DNA from 2 places in the Sporosarcina sp. FSL K6-1508 genome. Region 1 is predicted to be linked to the other one. Evidence: predicted binding sites of a transcription regulator. Region 1 holds the regulator's gene; the other holds the start of a gene.
The links. The regulator LexA, encoded in region 1, represses DNA repair genes until DNA is damaged. The targets are predictions, from matches to a motif close to CGAACATATGTTCG.
Positions count from the first base shown of each region.

Region 2: uvrB (excinuclease ABC subunit UvrB) is a predicted target of LexA. The motif match lies at 1,974-1,987, and genes of this name have one in related genera.

Region 1 covers NZ_JBBOXF010000001.1:4,111,359-4,114,790, forward strand. Annotated here, with positions in the region: gene MKZ11_RS21140 (YneB family resolvase-like protein) at 1-542, opposite strand, end outside; gene yneA (cell division suppressor protein YneA) at 539-847, opposite strand; gene lexA (transcriptional repressor LexA) at 1,052-1,672, shown strand; gene MKZ11_RS21155 (methionine gamma-lyase family protein) at 1,809-3,071, opposite strand; gene MKZ11_RS21160 (trimeric intracellular cation channel family protein) at 3,217-3,432, shown strand, end outside.
Region 2 covers NZ_JBBOXF010000001.1:1,671,973-1,675,404, reverse strand. Annotated here, with positions in the region: gene uvrB (excinuclease ABC subunit UvrB) at 1-1,907, opposite strand, end outside; gene MKZ11_RS08310 (IDEAL domain-containing protein) at 2,064-2,300, opposite strand; gene MKZ11_RS08305 (ABC transporter permease) at 2,512-3,432, opposite strand, start outside.

The DNA.
Region 1 (3,432 bases):
AACGAAACAATTTCACCTATCGGCACTTCAATTCGCTCACGGCCTTCTGCATTGCCTCTATTCTTCAAATTGCGTTCCGGTCGATATCCTTCTCTTACCGCACGTTTCATGCCCCGTTTGATTTTTGCATTGTGTAATTTACGCTGATATTCTTCAACGATGGCTAGAATTTCGAGTAGCATTGTATCCATTTCATTAAGCGCTATTGGCCCGCTGTCATTATGCGAATAAATCGCAGTGTCTGTTTTTGCCAGTAGATGCAACACTGCCATCCGTGCATTTCCCCGTCCAAGTCGTGTCTCATCTTGGATCAGAACCGCATCGACCTCTTCATCACGAATGTAATCCAGAAGACTTAGAAGCCCTTCACGGTCGATATCAAAACCGCTATGCTTATCTTTAAATGTTGCAACATGGTCAAGACCAAGTTCAGCTGCCAAGTCCACTAGTTCTTCTTCCTGTCTCGTCAGCGACATTTCCTGTGTTTCTTTTTCAGTGCTCACCCGGCAGTAGATGACACATTTTTCATGCTGTCCAGTCATCGATTAACACCAGCCAATTGTGTTTTATTTTTTTCAACGGTTCGTACAACAGGCAGAAGCAAATCTTCCCCTTTTTTAATAGTAGCAGATGATAGGTCATTTAAGCTCATTACCTCTTTGATCCACTTATCTGCAGGCACATTTTCGGAATGAAGATATGCGAGGTCCCAAAGGGTATCTCCTTCTGTAATGGTGATTGTTGTAATTGCCTGCTCTTGTCCATATTTATTTGCACCTATGATTGCGAAACCTATACATAAAACGATAATAAGCAGAACATAGTTATTTTTTTTAATAAAAGTCATTATAATTCCCCCTTGCGAATGTCTGTTCGGAATACCTGTTCCTATTATAGGAAATACAAAATGAAATGTCAACACTTATTAGAACCTGTGTTTGCCATTTCTATAGAGGGCTGATATAATGAATCTATTGAAAAGTCTAGATTGTCGGTGACCTATTTCACGACTTTCGGAAATTAGCAGAATATAAGGTGAGAGGTGAATGGGATGAAAAAGATTTCGAAGAGACAAGAAGATATTTTGTCTTTCATTAAATCAGAAGTGAAACAAAAAGGTTATCCACCATCCGTAAGAGAAATTGGCGAGGCTGTCGGTCTTGCATCAAGCTCAACTGTTCACGGCCATCTAGCTCGTTTGGAAAGCAAAGGCTTCATTCGAAGAGATCCGACAAAACCAAGAGCAATCGAAGTACTCGATCCGGAAGGTTTGGAAACATTAAAGCCAGGTGTTCTTCACGTGCCTCTTGTCGGTAAAGTTACGGCTGGACTGCCCATCACAGCTATTGAAAATATCGAGGAGTATTTCCCCCTTCCTGAATCCTTCGGTACTTCAGAGGACAAGCTGTTCATGCTTGAAATAGTAGGAAACAGTATGATTGAAGCCGGAATTCTCAATGGAGACTACGTTGTCGTCAAACAGCAACAGACAGCAAATAACGGGGAGATTGTTGTTGCGATGACTGATGAAGACGAAGCTACAGTCAAACGCTTCTTTAAGGAAAAAGATTATTTCCGCCTGCAACCTGAGAATGCTTCAATGGATCCTATCATTTTGGATAACGTTTCTATTCTTGGTAAAGTAGTCGGCGTTTATCGCATGATTCATTAATTTATAGTATGCAAAAGGGCTGTTTCCTTCGAAGGAAACAACCCTTTTTTATTTGGGGAATTAATATGACCGTGCCAGGCTTTGCCTTGACGGGTTCCAGCTTACCCTTCGTCTTAGCCATATCTACTAGTCAACTTTATTTGCCGATTAAGTTCTCACGAACAAGTTTACCTATAGAAGATAATACAGCCACTTTTACATGCTCGTATGTTAAGCCTCCTTGGACATACGCAGTGTAAGGCGGTCTGATTGGGCCGTCTGCAGTCAGCTCGATGCTGGAACCTTGGATGAAAGTCCCTGCTGCCATGATGACATCGTCTGTGTAGCCTGGCATATACGACGGTTCGGGGGCGTAGTGCGCATTGATGGGCGAGTTTTCTTGAATGGATCGACAGAATGCAATCATTTGGTCCGCATTCTTGAATGAGACGGTCTGAATTAGATCTGTTCTTTTTTCCGTGAAATGCGGGGATGTATCGAGCCCGAAACTTTCAAGGAGTGCGGCTGTGAATAGCGCACCTTTTACAGCTTGGCTGACAACATGAGGGGCCAGGAAAAATCCCTGGTACATCTCCCGTAGTGTATCAAGGGATGCTCCTGCTTCTGCGCCAAGGCCTGGAGAGGTCATGCGGTACGCACATTTTTCAACGAGATCGGCACGGCCTGCAATATAACCGCCTGTTCTTGCAAGACCGCCGCCTGGATTTTTAATCAGCGAGCCCGCCATCAGATCAGCACCGACTTCGGTCGGCTCTTTCTCTTCAACAAATTCACCATAGCAATTGTCGACAAAAACGACAACATCCGGATTGACAGCTTTCACTTGAAGGACCATTTCACCGATTTCATCCACCATGAAAGACGGCCGATCGGAGTAACCTTTCGAGCGCTGAATGGCTACTATTTTCGTTTTATCGTGCATGTTTTTCACGACTTCTTCAAAATTAACTGTCCCATCTTCATTCAAATCAATATGTTTATAAGTAATGCCGTAATCATGTAGCGAACCTGTATCCTTCCCTTTTCCCGATACAATGGAATCCAATGTATCATAAGGTTTCCCTGTTATATAGAGCAGTTCATCACCCGGTCTTAGAATACCGAAAAGGCTGATGGAGATTGCGTGTGTTCCGGATATGATTTGATTGCGCACAAGGCAATCCTCCGCTCCAAAAACGTCAGCATATACTTGTTCCAATACATCTCGACCCGCGTCATCATAGCCATAACCTGTTGAGCCTGTCAGATGAAAATCGCTCACCGTATTTTTACGGAACGCAGCAAGCACTTTCCGTTGATTGTAAAAAGCAGTTTTTTCGATTCCTTTAAAAAATGGTGCCAATTTCTCTTCGATTGCTTCCGCATCCTCGAATAAGAGGTCGTCTTGTTCAGTAAGCATAATGGGTATTCCTCATTTCTTTAAATAGTCACTTCATTATCTTATCAGTCTGTCCGTAGAGGTCAACGTTTACAAGGTTTTTGTCATTGATTATTAATTGTTATCTGTTAGAATTCTTAAGGGTATATTGAATGGAGGAAATGAAGTGGCTTGGGATGTTTTTAGTTTTATCGGTACGGCAGCATTCGCTATCTCGGGCGCAATTGTTGCGATGGAAGAGGAATATGATATTTTTGGCGTTTATATATTGGGTATGGTCACTGCTTTTGGCGGTGGTGCAGTTCGTAATGTTTTAATAGGTGTGCCTGTCTCTGTATTATGGGATCAGCAATTCTTATTTTTTGTAGCAAGTATTTTGATA
Region 2 (3,432 bases), 2.4 Mb from region 1:
TCTTTCATCTCTTTTTCCAGAGTTGCTAGCAGGGTAGTTTTTTCGTCTTTCGTCAACTTCTTGCCTTCTGTCACTTTTTCCAAATAAGAAATAGCTTCGTCTGAAACCAGCGTTGCACGTATCACATCGCGGATTTCTTTTTTAATGGTTGTTGGTGTAATGCCATGTTTCAGATTATATTCTTTCTGTATTTCACGCCGACGCTGTGTTTCCCCTATCGCTTTCGTCATAGAATCTGTCATACGGTCTGCATACAAAATAACATGGCCATTGGAGTTACGGGCTGCACGGCCCATCGTTTGGATGAGTGCCCTTTCTGAACGTAGAAACCCTTCCTTATCCGCATCCAAAATCACAACCAGTGATACTTCCGGAATGTCAATTCCTTCCCTTAGCAAGTTAATGCCGACGAGAACGTCATATGTGCCCTTCCGTAATTCCCGAATGATTTCAATTCGTTCAAGTGTCTTAATTTCAGAATGTAGATATTGTACTTTTATCCCGATTTCTTTCAAGTAGTCGGTCAAGTCTTCAGACATCTTTTTCGTCAACGTTGTAATAAGTACACGTTCATTGTTTTTCATCCGTTCTCTTATTTGACCGATTAAATCATCAATCTGCCCTTCAATCGGTTTGACCTCAATCGTCGGATCCAGCAGACCCGTCGGGCGAATAATCTGTTGAATCATTTCAGGGGTATGCTCAATTTCGTAAGGACCAGGTGTTGCTGAAACATAAATTGCTTCATGCACATGATCTTCAAATTCTTCAAAAGTTAGTGGTCTATTATCAAGAGCTGACGGTAGACGGAAACCATGTTCCACAAGCACTTTTTTCCGCGCTTGGTCACCGTTATACATACCGCGTATCTGGGGTAGCGAAACGTGACTTTCATCGACAATGACAAGGAAGTCGTCCGGAAAATAGTCGAGAAGCGTATACGGCGTGGCCCCGGCTGGACGAAGTGTCAAGTGGCGGGAATAGTTTTCGATACCGGAACAAAAACCCATTTCCCGCATCATTTCAAGATCATAGCGCGTCCGCTGTTCCAGACGCTGCGCTTCCAAAAGCTTGTCCTGAGCGCGAAATTCCTTCAACCGTTCTTCTAGTTCAATTTCAATATTTTCTATAGCTTTTATCATTTTTTCTTCCCGCGTAACAAAGTGAGATGCGGGGAATATGGCGACATGTTCACGTTCACCAAGGATTTCACCTGTCAGTGAATCCACTTCACGGATTCGTTCGATTTCATCGCCGAAAAACTCTATGCGAAGACATTGTTCATCTTGGGACGCTGGCAGAAGTTCGACAACATCGCCCCGTACACGGAAGGTGCCGCGAGTGAAACTAATATCATTTCTTTCATATTGAATATCCACAAATCTGCGCAGTAGTTCATTGCGTCCAATCTCCATCCCAGGACGGAGGGATACAACGTGCGCGCTATACTCCTCCGGCGAACCAAGACCGTAAATACATGAGACGGATGCAACAATGAGCACATCATTCCTTTCAAATAAGGAAGACGTGGCAGAGTGGCGCAACTTATCAATTTCGTCGTTAATACTTGAATCTTTTTCGATGAAAGTGTCGGTATGCGCAATATATGCTTCCGGTTGATAATAGTCATAAAAACTGACAAAGTATTCAACTGCATTGTCAGGAAAGAACTCTTTAAATTCACTGTATAATTGACCTGCCAATGTTTTATTGTGAGCGATCACAAGTGTTGGTTTATTAATTTCCGTCAATACGTTTGAGACAGTAAAAGTTTTCCCGGTCCCAGTTGCACCTAGTAGTGTTTGGTGTTTCTCCCCGCGGTTATGTCCTTCTAACAATTGCGCGATTGCGGAAGGCTGATCGCCTTGTGGTGTATAAGGGGCTTGCAAATTAAATTTTTGGACCATCGGAAGTCCCTCCTATATGAGTTGCATCTATCTTATCACTTTACCCAACTTTTGACGAGCAAAAAGCGAACGTACGTTTTTTCACTATCTTTTTCCTTCTTTTAGTACGCAAAAAAACACCGCATGTCTATTCAACATGCAGCGTTCTTTCGCTTTTCAATCATTCTCTTCAAGTTTGGCAAGTCTTTCGGAATACATAAGGAATGCGCTTTCATCCTTACAGTCAAGTGCCAAATCAATCAAATCGATCAGTCGTTTCTTTGTCTGCTCTCTGTGTATATGTTTCAAAAAAAGATCCAAATAAATTTCATTTAACAGTTTTTCCGCTTGAAGCGAGGAGCTGTTTTTCCCTACGGCTTTCAAAAACTCGGCATATGAATAATTGTTCTCCATCACTCTCACCCCTGATGCCTTTTATTTAGTATATCTAATTTCAAGGATAAGTTGCAAGGTTTTTTCGAATATTCTATTTTTATATTTATGCATATTCAACGATAAGCCGACATAAATATTGCCTTCGCTCAGTTTAGATAGCGCGTTCAATACTTCAACCTCTATAACAGAAATATCCCGTCTGCAATTGACTGCAAACGGGATCGCTTTTTTATTCGTATTCCTTCTTTTCCCCTGTCAATCTGATCGTAGCTTCGGAGATAATAAGGATGACCACACCTGCAAGGAGAGGTATGACAGACATTCCGTAAAGGTATAATGCCGCACATGCAACTACTGCTGCCTGAATCCATTGCACTGTACGAACGGTTTTTTTAATCGCAGCTGGACGCGTGTCTTCCTTTTCTGGAAACAGCATATCCATCCGAAATTCGTCTCCTGCACGTAATGCATGGATAAGTTGAATCGCAGACGCAAAGGCGAGCGCACCTGCAAAAATGAAGACAACTATTGGGAATGGAATGAATAGCGCTCCGAGTGCAGATAAGGCAGTTAGCCTCGTCCATAACCAGAAAATATCATCCGTCCGAATAAATGTCCGTCTTATCAGATAGATTTGCGCTGCAGTCTTGCCGAAGTGAGGTGAGCCCATCAAAAATCCTAACCAGCCTCTTCTACTTACAGATCCCTTCAAATGCGGAACGTCTGTGAAATAGTTTGCAAATCGGTAAAAACGCATCATCCGGTTTTGTTCGAGTGCAATGAAATGATCGTAAGGAAAAGGTTTTTCCATTCTTTTTTTACGCCAATGGATCGTGTACAATCCGATAACTACACCGATAATCGGTAGAATGATAGGGCTTCCCACAAGGCCGACGTAAATAATCGAACCCGCCAATAAAAAGCGAACAATCCTGTCGAGCCAAATTTTTTCTCCGTCGAGAGCATGTCTGAAATTATATTCCGATTCAATGAAGAGCCATTTGATAAGTAGCATAAAAATCGCGATGCCGATGTACTCCAGCTTCGTTCCTGACCCTGTAGCAGCTAATAAGGGCAATGCCACAATATAGAGAAGAAAAGGCAATGGCAGTTGTGAGAAGAAGCTCCAACTTAAAGATCGTTTCATATA